One region of the Candidatus Njordibacter sp. Uisw_056 genome, then DNA from elsewhere that is predicted to be linked to it. Evidence: predicted binding sites of a transcription regulator. Region 1 holds the regulator's gene; each other region holds the start of a gene.
What was found. Region 1 encodes sigma-54, which starts transcription at its own class of promoters, with help from an activator protein. Its sites were predicted from a motif close to ANTGGCATNNANNTTGCTNT; they were not measured.
Positions count from the first base shown of each region.

Region 2: flgB (flagellar basal body rod protein FlgB) is a predicted target of sigma-54. The motif match lies at 2,657-2,676, and genes of this name have one in related genera.
Region 3: glnA (glutamate--ammonia ligase) is a predicted target of sigma-54. The motif match lies at 3,936-3,955, and genes of this name have one in related genera.

Region 1 covers NZ_CP159830.1:799,931-805,254, reverse strand. Annotated here, with positions in the region: gene ABXT60_RS04000 (KpsF/GutQ family sugar-phosphate isomerase) at 1-311, shown strand, start outside; gene ABXT60_RS03995 (KdsC family phosphatase) at 313-879, shown strand; gene lptC (LPS export ABC transporter periplasmic protein LptC) at 879-1,454, shown strand; gene lptA (lipopolysaccharide transport periplasmic protein LptA) at 1,457-2,020, shown strand; gene lptB (LPS export ABC transporter ATP-binding protein) at 2,048-2,794, shown strand; gene ABXT60_RS03975 (RNA polymerase factor sigma-54) at 2,859-4,346, shown strand; gene ptsN (PTS IIA-like nitrogen regulatory protein PtsN) at 4,379-4,825, shown strand; gene ABXT60_RS03965 (HPr family phosphocarrier protein) at 4,932-5,201, shown strand; gene mgtE (magnesium transporter) at 5,215-5,324, shown strand, end outside.
Region 2 covers NZ_CP159830.1:2,089,270-2,094,593, forward strand. Annotated here, with positions in the region: gene ABXT60_RS10035 (flagellar hook protein FlgE) at 1-947, opposite strand, end outside; gene ABXT60_RS10040 (flagellar hook assembly protein FlgD) at 1,004-1,678, opposite strand; gene flgC (flagellar basal body rod protein FlgC) at 1,742-2,155, opposite strand; gene flgB (flagellar basal body rod protein FlgB) at 2,204-2,596, opposite strand; gene flgA (flagellar basal body P-ring formation chaperone FlgA) at 2,718-3,854, shown strand; gene flgM (flagellar biosynthesis anti-sigma factor FlgM) at 3,991-4,341, shown strand; gene flgN (flagellar export chaperone FlgN) at 4,349-4,819, shown strand; gene ABXT60_RS10070 (DUF2802 domain-containing protein) at 4,874-5,324, shown strand, end outside.
Region 3 covers NZ_CP159830.1:224,567-229,890, forward strand. Annotated here, with positions in the region: gene ntrC (nitrogen regulation protein NR(I)) at 1-1,288, opposite strand, end outside; gene glnL (nitrogen regulation protein NR(II)) at 1,285-2,358, opposite strand; gene glnA (glutamate--ammonia ligase) at 2,446-3,852, opposite strand; gene typA (translational GTPase TypA) at 4,288-5,324, shown strand, end outside.

The DNA.
Region 1 (5,324 bases):
ATGCTTTAATGGAGATGACCCAAAAAGGTATGGGTATGACTGCCGTGGTTAATCATCAAGGTGAGCTAGCAGGTATCTACACGGATGGCGACTTGCGCCGAAGTTTAGACCACAGTCAAGATCTGCGTGAATGCCACATTAGTGAGCTAATGACCCTTGACCCTGTGCAAGCCCAAGCCGATATGCTGGCCGCTCAAGCGTTGCAATTAATGGAACAACATAAAATTAATGCGCTCATTGTTTGTGATGAATATCACCAACCAGTAGGCGCTCTAAATATGCATGATTTGTTAAAAGCAGGGGTCATATAGAATGGATTCTGCACTGCTCAGTGAGGCTCAGATTGTCAAACATGCCAGCCGGGTGCGCATACTCGCATTAGATGTAGATGGTGTGCTAAGCGATGGCCAGCTTTACTTTGGCAACCAAGGCGAAGAAATTAAGGCCTTTAGTAGTTTAGATGGCCACGGCATTAAAATGCTCCAATCTACTGGTGTAAAAGTTGCTATTGTCACTGGCAGAACATCCAATATTGTTGCTCAAAGAGCCAAACAACTGGGTATTGAATTAATATTACAAGGCAGAGAAGATAAACTCACTGCCCTTCACGAACTCACCCAAAATCTGCAATTAGACTGGCCCCAGATGGCCTACATGGGAGATGACTTGCCAGATCTTGCAGCTATTATTAAAGTGGGTTTAGGCATCACCCTACCTAATGCAGCTAGTAGTATGGCATGTCACAGCCAATACGTTACCCAGCGCCATGGTGGCCAAGGTGCAGTAAGGGAAGTGTGTGAGTTAATCATGCAAGCACAAGGCACGTGGGAGGCTGCGCTAGCCCATTATACTAATACTAAGCTCCGGGCAGGCCTGTGATGATGGCATTATTTCGCAGTCGCTGGCTGCCTATAAACATTGTTGCTGCAGGCTTAGTTTTGTTGCTATTTTGGTGGTTACAACAAATAGAGCAGCAAGACGCAGAGTCAAAAGTTAACTGGATTCCAGACTATTACCTTACGAATGCGACTATTAGCCAATACGATAAACAAGGTTCACTATCCTCCAACATAAGCGCTAAACAATTTACTCACATTCAAGAACTCGGCACCACCGATATGCTACAGCCCAGGTTTAACATTTATTTATCCAGCAATGGCACTGCTTGGTTTGGTAAAGCGGATGAGGGCCTTATATTAGATTCCGGGGCACAAATTAACCTTACAGGCAATGCACTAGTTACCAACGGTCCAGATATTCACCGACCGCTTAGCCTTAGCAGTGAAAGCTTAAGGTTATTTCCCCAACGAAACTATGCCCAATCTGACAAGCAAGTGACCTTAGTGGCCAAGTATAGCCACTTGACGGGCACCGGAATGCAGCTCACACTCGACACCCAACGTTTACTATTTTTGCACCAGGTCAAGGGCACTCACTCTGTGCCAAGGAATTAACCATGTTACAGCCCCTCCAAAACACCCACAGCGTCCCTAGCCTGAACCACATACAACGTTTTTCTATCTGTTTGCTTGCTGGCGCAGCATGGTTTCTCAGCCCATTAACATGGGCACTTGATAGCGACCGTAAGCAGCCCATTGAGATCACCGCTGATAGCGTAGAGCTTAATGAAGGGGAGGGTTTTTCCACCTACTCCGGCAGTGTTATTATTGTCCAAGGTAGTATGACAATTGAAGCAAATACGGTAAAAGTGACCTTTAACGACGACGGGATAGAAACCATGGTAGCCACAGAGGGCAATAATGATGGTTTAGCTTACATGCAGCAGGAATCAGAGCCCGTTGGAGATGGCAAAGGCGATATAATGCAAGCCTGGGGTAAGCGCATTGACTATCAACTGAACACCGAGTTCTTAACCTTACTCGGTGGTGCCAAGCTGATTCAAAAAGGTAACCTGTTCAGTGGTCATCAAATACTCTTCAACATGTCTACAGAAAATGTGAAAGCCACTGGCGGCAAAGATAAGCAAGTAAAAATGATTTTCTTACCTAACTCAAATTAATGATCACCTGAAACAAGTTTGACATCCATGCACAATGAGACTGCCACCATAGCCACCTTAGAAGCCAGAAACCTTGCTAAATCTTACAGCAAGCGGGCTATCGTCAAAGACGTTAATATTCGTATTGAAGCTGGCCAAGTAGTTGGTCTGCTGGGGCCTAATGGTGCTGGAAAAACGACCTGCTTTTATATGATTGTGGGTTTAGTGCAGGCAGATCGTGGCCAAATATTTATCAATCAAGAAGACATTTCGAGTGAGCCTATGCATGGCCGAGCGCGCAAGGGTATCGGTTATCTGCCACAAGAAGCATCAGTATTTCGTAAGCTTACAGTGGCACAAAACATTTTAGCTATATTGGAAACTCAAAAAAACCTGACTAAAATTGAGCGATTAAAAAGGCTAGAAAACCTGCTCCTAGAGTTTAATATCGATCACATACGTAACAGCCTAGGTATGAGCTTATCAGGTGGTGAACGCCGTCGCGTAGAGATTGCTCGTGCATTGGCAAGTGAACCACAGTTTATTCTGCTGGACGAACCCTTTGCTGGCGTAGACCCCATTTCTGTCAAGGACATTAAACAAATTATTCAACAGTTACGTGACAAGGGTATTGGCGTATTAATTACCGACCATAATGTGCGCGAAACCCTAGATATTTGTGATTTGGCCTATATTGTTAGTGAAGGTTATATTTTAGCTCATGGAACCAGCAGTGATATCTTAGCGAACCAGCAAGTAAAAGAGGTATACTTAGGTGATGATTTCACTTTATAACTAAGTAAAAAGCCAAGTAAAAACCTAAGTAAAAATACCTCAGAAACAACAAGTTAGCACTACTATGAAAGCATCCCTGCAACTCAAAATGAATCAGCAACTGGCCATGACGCCACAGTTGCAACAGGCGATTCGTTTGCTCCAGCTTTCAACCTTAGACCTGCAGCAAGAAATTCAACAGGCCCTAGATTCTAACCCTTTACTAGAGCTAGAAGATGAACTTGACCAGCCAGACGTTAATACCCAGCAAACAGACAACAACGACACCCAGATTGATGACCAGCCAAGTGACCACCTTGCTGAAGAGCAACAAGCGGACAGTGACTGGAGCGAAGAAATACCTGTAGAACTTGCCACTGACAGCTCCTGGGATGATGTTTACCAAAGCTCCACCACACCGGCAACTGGCCCAGGGGACGAGTTCGATTTCGACGCTCACAATAGTCACGAACCGAGTCTGCAAGAACACCTTGAATGGCAACTTAACGTGAGTCGTTTAAGCCACCTCGACCAGTTTATTGGCGCCAGCATTATTGATGCCGTAGACGAACGGGGTTACCTTAGCCAAACTCTTAGTGAAATTACTGAAGGGATCAACGGTAACTTAGCTCAACAAGAGCAAGAAGCCGTTGAAGAAGATGAAACTCAAGCAGTATTAACCTTAATCCAACAATTTGACCCCATTGGGGTTGCCGCACAGGACCTGAGGGAGTGTCTGCTTATACAGCTAAGGTACTTACCCGCTGACACACCTTGGCGACAAGGCGCGATAACAGTTGTGGATAAATACCTAGACCTGCTTGGAAGTCACGACTACAATTCCTTAAGGCGACGCTCTGGCTACAAAGAAAATGACTTGCTACATATTTTTGAGCTGATCACTAAGCTGCAACCAGAACCTGGCGTGACCATTGCCTCAAGCCAAGCTGAGTATGTTATTCCCGACGTGATGGTGCGTAAAGTAAACAATGTATGGCGGGTTGAACTCAATCCAGACTCAGCGCCAAAGATCAGAATTAATCAGCAATATGCAAACTTTGCTGGCAGTGGCAATACCGCTGACAACAACTACATTAAAAGCCACTTACAAGAGGCTCGCTGGTTTCTTAAAAGCCTTGAAAGTCGTAATGAAACCTTGTTAAAAGTGTCAGGTCGTATCTGTGAGATACAAAAAGGCTTTTTAGATCATGGCGAAGAGGCGATGAAACCACTGGTGCTAGCTGAAGTAGCAGACCATGTGGAGATGCACGAATCTACTATTTCACGGGTGACTACCCAAAAATACATGCACACACCTAGAGGTATTTTTGAGCTAAAATATTTCTTTTCTAGTCATGTAGCTACAGCTAATGGTGGAGAATGCTCTTCTACTGCAATAAGAGCACTCATTAAAAAGCTCATTGCAGCAGAGCTAACGCGCAAGCCCCTAAGCGACGCAAAGCTTACAGATATGCTTGAGTTGCAAGGTATTAAAGTAGCACGTAGAACCATTGCTAAATACCGAGAAAGCATGAACATTCCACCCTCTAACGAACGCAAACGGCTCAACTGAGCCCATAGAACCCATAGGGTTATTGACGACATATGAATATTAGTGACATCCTTACGCCAGAGCGCACTTTGGCCGATCTCAAGTGTGGCAGCAAAAAACGCACCCTCGAATCTATTAGTCAATTACTGGGCAAGCAAATGACAGAGTTTGATGACAAAGAACTCTTTAATGCATTAATCACCCGAGAAAAATTAGGCAGCACGGGGTTTGGCGATGGCATCGCTATTCCCCATTGTCGCTTAGCCAGTTGCACACATGTAACTGGTGCCCTAGTGCGATTAGCCAAAGCAGTAGATTTTGATGCGATAGATCAACTTCCTGTGGATTTATTGTTTGTGCTTTTGGTGCCCCTGCAGGCCACAGACGAACACTTACAAATACTAGCCACTCTTGCAGGTAAATTTGGCCAATCTGAGTTTCGTGAACGTATGCGCAAGGCCACTGATGCGGATGCCATGTACAAAATCGCTGTCGCATAAATGCTCTAAAAAGGGTATGCTATAAGGCTATTTTTGGTAATCTAGCGCTGGGCTTACCAAAAGCTGTTTCATTACTTTATAGAGCCATGTCTGCAAGGTTTTCTGCATGATCAACCAAAAAATCACTATCATCAACAAACTTGGTTTGCACGCTCGCGCTGCTGCTAAGCTTGTGGGTGTTACGGGTAAACATGGTTGCAGTATCGAAATTGGCAGCTCAGGAAAAATGGTAGACGCAAAAAGCATTATGTCGGTTATGTTGTTAGCTGCGTCACAGGGCACTGTGTTAGACCTAAAAGTAAGTGGCGAAGGTGCCCAGCAGGCTTTTGATGAAGTGTCTCAACTGGTTAATAATTATTTCGACGAAGGCGAATAAGGCTAGCAGTCACATGAAATCCCGCCTTAAAGAACTCAATGACGCCCTAGACAGCGGTGCTTTTATTCAAGCCCGCCATATGCTCAATCACACCTTAAAACCCGCTGATACTGCGCACCTTTT
Region 2 (5,324 bases), 1.3 Mb from region 1:
TTGGCACGCACAACACCACTTGAGTCAACGTCCATACCCGATAGCTCACCACGCGGGTGGCCATCCTGAGACAAAGACATGACTGAGAAAGGCGCAGAATACTGACTAGATAAGCTACCGTAGTCTATGCTTAAGCTTAGTGGAATCGCACCGGTAATCAATGTTGCAGGGTCGTAGGTGATCGCCGCTATGGGTGCAGTCAGCTTGCCGTCTTGATCAAACGTCAACACGCTATCGGCTGCATTAGTGGGGGCTATCACAGTCCCATCGATATAAAGCTTAGTGTCCCAGGTATTTGTGGGTACTGCGGGTGTTGGGTTGGACGTTTTAAGAAAATACACTGTGGCAACATGCGGATTTCCTAAAGAGTCGTAAGCGGTCATCTGGGTTGACGAGTTAAAGGTATTACTATCACTAGGCGAAAATGAAGCGGTGGGTTTAATAGCCGCATCAGAAGGCAAATTTAAACCTAATTCAATTTTAGAAGTAACTTTTGGCAACCCCCCAGCTGATGTTAATTGTAACGACTTAGCAGACGTTAGGCCGGTGGCAATTACAGACCCATCTTCACTCACAGGGAATGCCTGAAGATACTGACCAGAGGAATCAACGACATAGTTGTCGTTATTAATGCTAAAGGCACCTGCTCGGGTGTACACCGTTTCGGTTGCGCTTAGGTCTGGTCGTACAGCAAAAAAACCTTCTCCAGAGATGGCTAAGTCTAATGCGTTACCCGACATTTCAATGCTGCCCTGGCTAAACTGCTGATTTACGTTTTTTAAATGGGCGCCCTGACCAATGGCACCCGACGTACTACTAAACAAGTCACCAAAATCAGCACGAGATTTTTTAAAGCCCACAGTGCCTACGTTGGCTATATTGTTTGATGTGACCCCTAAATCTGCTTGCGCCGAGTTTAGGCCGGTGAGTGAGGTATAAAAAGACATAGACCAATTCCCTATTGATGAGGTTAAATTACATTTATTTAAGTGGCACTGATACGCTATTGACTAATGCGCTTCACATTATTAAAACTGACATTACCTTGACCCGATACATTGAGAGTAACCTCTCCATTCTTAAGCTGAATACTACTGACTGTGCCGTAAACTTGCATGGGGGGCACTTTGGTTTCACCATCCACTAAAGCCGTAGCTCTGAGGTGATAGCGCCCTTCTGGGGCTTGGGTACCATCTCGTGTCACACCGTCCCAGGTAAATTCTTTGGTGCCTGCTAATTGTGACCCCAGCCCTAAACTCGCCATCACTTCACCGCTATCTGAGGTAATTTCGATACGGACGTCGTTGGCTGCTGTCGCTAGGTCTATTGCACCACCCAGTTGACCACCCTTTAGTTGTGCCAAGTTGCCATTCACTAATGCTTGTTTACCAATCATGGCAGCCGAGTTACTCATTTGTTGGCCCTGATATATGCTCACTAGGCCGTCTATAGATTCTCCCATTTCGGTAATGCCACTAACGGTAGAAAACTGTGCCATCTGCCCCATAAATTCACCATTTTCCATTGGCTTCATTGGGTCTTGGTACTGTAGTTGGGCCGTTAATAGCTTTAGAAAGTCGTCTTGCCCTAGCACCGAAGTTCGATTTTCTTCACTATTTTGGGTAGACTCGAATGATCTAAGAGTGCCGGGTATGGCTTGCGTTACTGATGTAGTCATCATAATCTCCTTATAGTGTTTTTTTTGCCTACGTCGTTAGGCATGCTCAGGTAAACCAAAATATTACTTGCCAAGCTGCAACGTGCTCATCATCATTTTCTTTGTTGCGTTCATCACTTCTACGTTGGTTTGGTAAGAACGTGAGGCGTTGGTCATGTCTACCATTTCTTCTATAGAATTAACGTTAGACATAAACACATAGCCATCTCTACTCGCCAATGGGTTTTGTGGGTCGTAGCGACTTGTATTTTCTCTATCGCTTACGAAGATGCCGTTCACACTTACGCTGGCTCCAAAGTTATCCTGGGTATAATTTTCAATCACTGTTTTAAAAATGGGTTTTTTAGCTTTATACGCTTCCTCAGAGGTGGAACCCACAACATCTATGTTAGCCAAGTTACTGGCAGTGGTATTCAGACGCATCATTTGTGCATTCATAGCAGAACTGGAGATTTTTAAGGCGGTTAGCATTGACATTGTGCTGTTCTCTATTGGTTTAGGCTAAGTGAGTGAGCTAGGCTTGGCTTATTCGCCACGCAAAGCGCTCATGATGCCTTTAATTCGACTATTTAAAAAAGTAGATGTGGCCTGATAGCGAAGGGAGTTCTCTGTAAACAGATTGTTTTCTGTGTTAACTTCCACTGTGTTGCCATCTATAGAGGCGCTATTTGCCATTCGGTACTTAATCATGCCGTCGCCCTGCAGGGCTTGATAGTGGCTCACACCGATATGCCGGCTATGGCTTGTGCCCATGGCATTGCCTTTTGTGGCCGCCATTACGCTGCTAAAGTCAATATCACGCGCCTTGTAATTGGGCGTGTCTGCATTGGCAATATTAGATGCCAATACCGAGGTGCGCTGTTCGCGCAGCTTTAAGGCGGTGGCATGAATGCCTAGTGGGTTTTGTAAAAGACTCATAATTTTTCGCTACGTTTGTTAACTGTTTAGAGGCCTAAATATGCCAACTACACAGTGACTAAAGCAACGATTATGCCAATACAAATAAACTGTTATTTTTCATAATGTTAGAAATTATTTTATGACGTATTTAGGATCCAATAACAACAAGTGGCAAGGCTTTGCCGCTGCGTTAATACCCGGTAAATGGTTGGCAACAGTGGTTTTTTTGGGGCTAGCTACAACGGCTTCTCATGCCGCACAGTGGCAGGCCCATGAAGACATTTATCAAGCGGTTAATGCATTTTCCCAACAACAGTTAGGTGGTCATGCCAGCGCCGCTAAGCTAGACGAACGCAGTCGCTACGCCCTGTGCAAAACTTCATTGCAGGTAACACTGCCCTTTAACAATCAAAAAACGGTGAAAGTGGTTTGTGATGAAACCTATAACAGTAACAAACCCAATTGGTCGTTATACCTATCCATTAAGGTGAAAATCAGCACCAAAGCCTGGCGCCTAGTAAGCGATATTGCAGAACAAGGTACTATTAGTGCAAAACAAGTCGCCTTAGTGGCCTATACCGGCAATAGCACTGACATCAGCAACACCTTAATCAGCAGCGACACTAACCCTATTGGCAAACAAGTTAAACGCCAGTTAAACTCAGGGCACTGGCTTAGCCCTAAAGATTTTAGTCACTTACATCTGCTGTGGCGTGCAGCCAAAGACATTCCTCAAGGCCAGGTAATTGCCACAAACCATCTAACTGCCAGCAAAGAGTCTATCCACACCAGCAGCCCCAATGTTATTACCAACAAAAACCAACTACTTGGCCAGTTGGCAAAAAGGTATATAAAAGCGGGTAAATTGCTGGATAAAAATGATGTTCAGGGTCAGCAGCGTGTGGTCATTAGTCGCCAAGCGCTCGCTATGGGTCGAGAGCTGATCGCCCAAGATCTCACCATGGCATGGGTGCCAGACCACAAACTAAGACAAACAGAGTTTATGCGCACAGAAGCGCTAGTTGGATGGGTTACCAAACGCTACATCGCCAGTGATACACCCCTAACAAAAGATATGTTACGCCAAGCGTACCTAGTGACTAAAGGTAGCCAGGTACGCTTGCAAATTAATTTAAAAGACTACCAAATTTCTAGCCAAGCACAGGCTTTGTCAAATGGTAATTTGGGTGATAAGGTTAACGTTAAAGTAATGCCCAGCGGCTTAGTAAAGTGGGGCTTGGTGATTGCTAAAGGCCAGTTAGAACTCATTAATTAGGCAGGTTAAAAGGTTTTTTTTTGATTATTAAGATTTTATTTAAATTAAATGCTATTTTTAACTTAAGTTTTTACTCAGCCTGCCGATAGCTACTGTATAGATGGGAAAGTAGGTTTAATGAGGTTAAAGGTGGAACATGAACGACATTAATAATCAGTATCGAGGGTTAACAGCTGGCAAAGCCAACGGTGCTGTCGCTCAGCCGGCTAATAAAACTCAGGGTGGTCAACAACAATCACAAGCAGCGCAAAGCCAGCCCTTAGTACAACAAACCAAAACAGGGCCGAATCAAGGTGCGGACCAAGTTAAGCTTACACCAGAGGCACAAACGCTGCTGCACATGACCCAAGCAAGTAAAGGCATCAGTGATGTCAACCAAACGAAGGTTAATAGCATTAAGCAGGCCTTAGAAATTGGTGAGTTCCCTATTAATACAGCACGTGTTGCTGAAAAAATGACTAGCTTAGAAAAACTAATTCAAGGATAACCCACCATTGCTGCAACCACGAGAAGAAGAATTTAATGGCCACTTAGAGCAGGCCATTACTGATGCGCAGCAATTGCAGAGCACCCTTAACCAAGAGTATGAATACCTGAAAACTAGCGACTTGAAGGCTTTCCAGGAACTTCAGGCACGCAAACAACATGACGTGCAAACCATTCAGCTATTTGATGCCTTGCGTAATAAGTTTTGTACGGATTCAGGTATCGACAGAGAAGATCAAAACTTTAGCCAACACCTAACTATGGCACAGCAGACGATGTGGCGGCAGCTGTTAGATTTATTAGCTGCCTGTGACAAGATCCACCGCACCAGTGATTTCTTTATGCGCATTAAGCTAGAGTCAATTAATAAGGCCCTAGACACGTTAGAACTTAATAGCCCAGCAACCAGTACAAACTTATACAACAATTTAGGCAATGCCTTTAAATCTAATATTGGCCGTAGCCTCTATAAGGCCTAAATGAAAGAATTTACTCGACCCATCCTAACTACACTTACATAGCAGATTGTTTTTATGGCCATTTTTAACACCTTAGCGAATAACCCTCAGCTAACCTTATTGATACTGCTGGTGGTGATTAGCCTAATAGCCTTAGTAACAAGCTTAGTTTCCCTTTTGTTAGAGCGCCAATCAAGCCAGCTATTGCTCCAGCGCCTGTCAGACTTGGGTTACCAGCTTTTAGAGCAGCGAGAAGACTACAAACAAATAGAGAAACACCAAGTTTTAGCAGCTAAGCACCAGCGATCTACAGACCAAGTATTACAAGATATCTACGGTTTAATTGATACTAATAACCAAAAGTTAGACCGTATCAAAGACCAAGCTAGTTCAAATGGAGCATTATCTAAAGAGGTGCCAAACCAAAATAATTATGAACAGGCTATAAGGATGGCCAAGGACGGTATACCCGGCGAAAAAATCCAACACCTGTGTGGGCTCACAGAGGGTGAGGTTACCCTCATCT
Region 3 (5,324 bases), 580 kb from region 1:
GTATCATCACAATTTCAAACGCAGGTAGAGCCTTACCCAAAAGCTGCTGCTGGCCAAACTGTAGCTCTTTCTTAGCCCATTTTGATAACGAATCTTGCCAGTTTTGTTCCCCGCTAGCCTTAGTCGTGTGTTCTTGTAACTCTGGGGGTAAATCGCTAACCAATATTTGGTTGCCACTGCCCATGACACTTAACCAACGGCACACATTTTCTAACTGGCGAACATTACCTGGCCAATCTAATTTTTGTAAATGCTCTGCCGCAGCGCTGGAAAGTTGCTTTGTTTCTACGGCAAGTTCTTTAGCGCTGGTTACTAGAAAGTGCCTTGCTAGAGCAGGAATGTCTTCGCTGCGCTGGCTAAGGTTTGGTAGTGGTATGCGAATAACGTTAAGCCGGTGGAACAAGTCTTCGCGGAATAACCCTTGTTCTACTCGCTTGGTTAAGTCTTGGTGAGTGGCTGCAATAATGCGGACATCCACCTTAACTAGGTTGTGGCCACCAACACGATAAAACTCACCATCGGCCAGTACCCTTAGTAATCGGGTTTGGGCTTCAGCAGGCATGTCACCAATTTCATCCAACAGTAAGGTGCCTCCGTGGGCTTGCTCAAAGTGGCCTTTACGTTGGTTAACCGCGCCTGTAAAAGCCCCTTTTTCATGGCCAAAAAGCTCAGACTCAATAAGGTCTTTCTGGATAGCTGCCATGTTTAACGGAATAAAAGGTTGGTTAGCTCGTGGGCTATGTTGATGCAATGCCTGGGCAATAAGCTCTTTACCAGTGCCTGAAGCGCCATTAATCATAACCGTCATATTAGACTGTGAAAGGCGACCAATAGCCCTAAACACCTCTTGCATGGCTGGGGCTTCACCAATAATTTGGGCGCTGGCCGGTGCGGGTTCTGGTGTGGTAGCGCCTGCTTGTTGTTGGGCATGTTGCAAACCGCGTTGTACTAAGCCTACGGCCTCATCAATATCAAACGGTTTTGGTAAATAATCAAAAGCGCCACCTTGATAGGATGCTACGGCACTGTCCAGGTCTGAGTGAGCTGTCATAATAATCACAGGGACATGTTCAATCTGCTGTTGCAGCCGCTGCAGTAAGCTAAGGCCGTCAATGCCCGGCATACGAATATCGCTAATAATTAAACTGGGTGAGTCAAGCTCGAGTGCAACCAACAACTGTTGGCCATCTTCAAAGCTGCGACTGCTTATTTGCGCCTGCTGTAAGGCGCGTTCCAGCACCCAACGAATAGCGTGGTCATCGTCTACGATCCATACATCGTGGCTCATGGGAGTTTCTCCATGGGTAAGTAAATATTAAAGCAAGTTTGGCCGTTTTGGCTATCACATTCAATGAGGCCCTGGTGCTGCTGTATAAGGCTTTGGGCGATGCTTAAACCTAACCCTGTGCCTTGAGCACGATGGGTTACTAGGGGGAAAAAGATGTCTTCTTTAAGGTCTGCATTAATGCCAGGCCCATTGTCACTTATGCTGACACAACAGACGAGGCGGTGGCATGTATGACCAATAGTGAAGCGTCTAACAGCTCGCGTTTTAAGGCTAATTTGACCACCACTAACTTGGTGCTCCATAAGTGCTTGCAAGGCATTACGGCCTACATTAAGGCATACCTGCGTCATTTGATTTGCGTCGATGAGCAGTTCTGGCAGACTGGGGTCATAGTCTCGTATTAGTCGCACTCGGTCGCCAGCTTCTGCGCGTAATAACTGGTCTATTTTGTCTAAGATCTGATGAATATTGCAGCGTTGCTTTTGAGTTTGGCGTTGAGGACCCACTAAACGGTCTACAAGGTCTCTTAAGCGGTCAGCCTCAGAAATTATGATATCGGTGAATTCGTGTAACGAAGGGTTAAGTTCCCGTTGTAACAGCTGGGCTGCACCACGAATACCACCTAATGGATTTTTTATCTCGTGGGCTAAATTGCGCACAAGATTAGAAGACGCCTGCTGTTGGGTTGTCATGCGGGCTTCTTGTGTGAGTCGTTTGACACGCTCTAACGGCTGTATCTCTAAGGCTAAACTACCTTGTTCATCTACGGAGGTAACGCTTAAGTCTACAGATAGTCTGCGGCCATTAGCCTGCTGTATTTGGATGTCGCGACTAGTGAAGGATTGTTGGTGAGTGGAGCTATGCTCAAGCTGCTGTTTAAGAAGTGGGTCTAAGGACAGCAAATTGCTAATGGGCTCAAGCTGCATTTGATGTTGACTGACTCGAAATAAATTTTCCGCAGCCAAATTGAGCGCCACAATTTCCATGCGAGCGTTAAGTAAAACGATGGCGGTGGTTAAATGGTTAACCAAACTAGCCAGAGCTTGTTGGGCTTGCAGTAATTTAGGCATTGCACTCCATCGGGTTCTTTATGGCGCACCAAATTAGTGCGTTGGGTGTGCTTAAAAAGCCCTCCTCGGAGGGCTTTGGTTATGCGACTAGCAAGAGTAGTAAAGGCCAAACTCAACTGGGTGAGTGACACTATTAACTGCTTCTACTTCACCGTTCTTAAGTTCGATGTAAGCGTCGATCATTTCGTCAGTAAATACGCCACCACGGGTTAAGAATTCACGATCTGCTTCTAAAGCAGCAAGTGCTTCTTCTAGGCTTCTAGCCACTGTTGGAATTGCTGCTGCTTCTTCAGCAGGTAGGTCATACAAATCCTTGTCGGCTGCATCGCCTGGGTGGATTTTATTTTGAATACCATCAAGGCCTGCCATCAACAAGGCCGCGAAACACAAGTATGGGTTTGCAGTGGGATCAGGGAAGCGCACTTCTACGCGGCGTCCGCGTGGGTTGCTTACGTATGGAATGCGGATAGAAGCAGAGCGGTTACGGGCAGAGTAAGCCAGCATAACAGGGGCTTCGAAGCCAGGGACTAAACGCTTGTATGCGTTAGTAGATGCGTTGGTGAACGCGTTAAGCGCCCTAGCATGCTTAATAATGCCGCCAATATAGTAAAGCGCCATGTCTGACAAGCCACCATAGCCGTCACCAGCAAAAAGGTTAACACCGTCTTTAGCAATTGACTGGTGAACGTGCATGCCAGAGCCGTTATCGCCAACAATTGGCTTAGGCATAAAAGTAGCCGTTTTGCCGTAAGCGTGCGCCACGTTGTGGACACAGTACTTGATAATTTGTACTTCATCAGCCTTGCGAATTAACGTGCTGAACTTTGTACCAATTTCGTTTTGATTCGCCGTTGCTACTTCGTGGTGGTGTACTTCTATTTCCACACCCATAGCTTCCATAGCGTCACACATAGCGCCACGCATGTCGTGTGAGGAGTCAACTGGAGGTACTGGGAAATAACCGCCTTTGATGCCAGGCCGGTGACCCGTATTACCACCTTCGATGGTAGCGCTCGACTGCCAAGCTGCTTCTTCAGAGTTTATTTCGTACATGGCGCCTTGCATATCGGCTTTCCACTTTACGTCATCAAATACAAAGAATTCTGGCTCTGGGCCAAAGAATGCCGTGTCACCAATACCTGTAGACTTAAGGTATTCTTCAGCGCGAGCAGCAACTGAACGTGGGTCACGGTCATAGCCTTGCATAGTGGCTGGCTCAATAACATCGCATCGCACGTTTACTGTAGTTTGTTCTGTGAATGGGTCTAATACAGCAGAGCTATCGTCTGGCATGATGATCATGTCTGAATCGTTGATGCCTTTCCAGCCAGCAATGGATGAACCATCGAACATTTGGCCTTCAGAGAAGAAGTCTTCGTCTACAGTACGCGCAGGTATCGTTACGTGGTGCTCTTTGCCTTTGGTATCGGTAAAGCGCAGGTCGACCCAGCGTGCTTCGCTGTCTTGGATCATCTTAAGGGTATTTGCAGACATAAAGTCTCTCCAATCAAAACCAGCTCTAAGGCCGGTGGTTTACATGTATGAATTCCAGCCCATTGGCTGATACTGTGTTTACTAAAGCAATGGCCGTGCCAACTCTACCTAAGGTTTAAAAAGTGACCCTCTATGGCAGTTTTGGTCGCGTATATGGGTTTTTTTAACCTCAATCGCTCTATTAAGTTCTATAGCTTTAACTTAAGTATGCATTTTCACGCTAGTGTGCACTAAAAAGAGTCGCATTCAAAGAGTGGCGCACCATTTAAGTGCGATGATAGATAGCTTGTATAAATATCCTTCTTGTTCCCTCTTAGGTGCTGTGTTATCGCTATACTTTTGCTATAATCTGCGCTGCATTTTTTTGGCGCTGCGCTGTCGCAACGCCCATACGTATTTTGGCCATGTTCAATTGAGGCCGTTTGGAGTAGTGAGATGATCGAAAAGTTAAGAAATGTGGCGATTGTAGCCCACGTAGACCACGGTAAAACCACCTTGGTAGACAAGTTGCTAGAACAATCCGGCACCCTTGACCGTCGTGACCAAGGCACAGAGCGCCTTATGGACTCTAACGACCAAGAAAAAGAACGTGGTATTACCATTACTGCAAAAAACACTGCGGTAAGTTGGAATGGTTACCATATCAATATTGTGGACACCCCAGGACATGCTGACTTTGGTGGTGAAGTAGAGCGCGTTCTATCTATGGTAGATTGCGTCTTACTTTTGGTAGACGCCGTAGACGGACCGATGCCACAAACACGGTTTGTAACTCAAAAGGCTTTTCAACAAGGCCTCAGCCCTATTGTGGTTATTAACAAGATCGACCGTCCAGGCTCGCGACCAGATTGGGTTATGGACCAAGTATTCGATTTGTTCGACTCTTTGGGCGCTACGGATGAGCAGTTAGACTTTCCTGTAATGTACACGTCTGCGATCAATGGTATTGCTGGTGCCTCACCAGACAATATGTCTGATGATATGACGCCATTATTTGAATCATTGGTTGAGCATGTTAAATCACCAGACGTAGACCTTGAAGGCCCTTTGCAGATGCAAATTTCTGCGTTGGACTACTCAAGCTATGTAGGCGTTATTGGTGTAGGCCGTATAAAGCGTGGCAGCATGAAGGTGGGCCAGCAAGTTAAAGTAATTTCATCTGATGGCAAACACCGTGCAGCTAAGCTACAAAACGTGATGAGCTACATGGGCCTTGAGCGTATCGATGTAGCCACAGCCCAGGCTGGTGATATTGTGTGTGTTACTGGTATAGATGGTTTAAATATTTCTGACACTATTTGTCACCCAGACCATGTTGAAGCATTGCCTGCATTAAGCATCGATGAGCCAACAGTGTCTATGACGTTCCAAGTCAACGATTCACCGTTTGCTGGCCTTGATGGTAAGTTTGTTACTAGCCGTAATATCCGTGATCGTTTAGACCGTGAGCTTATTCACAATGTCGCCCTGCG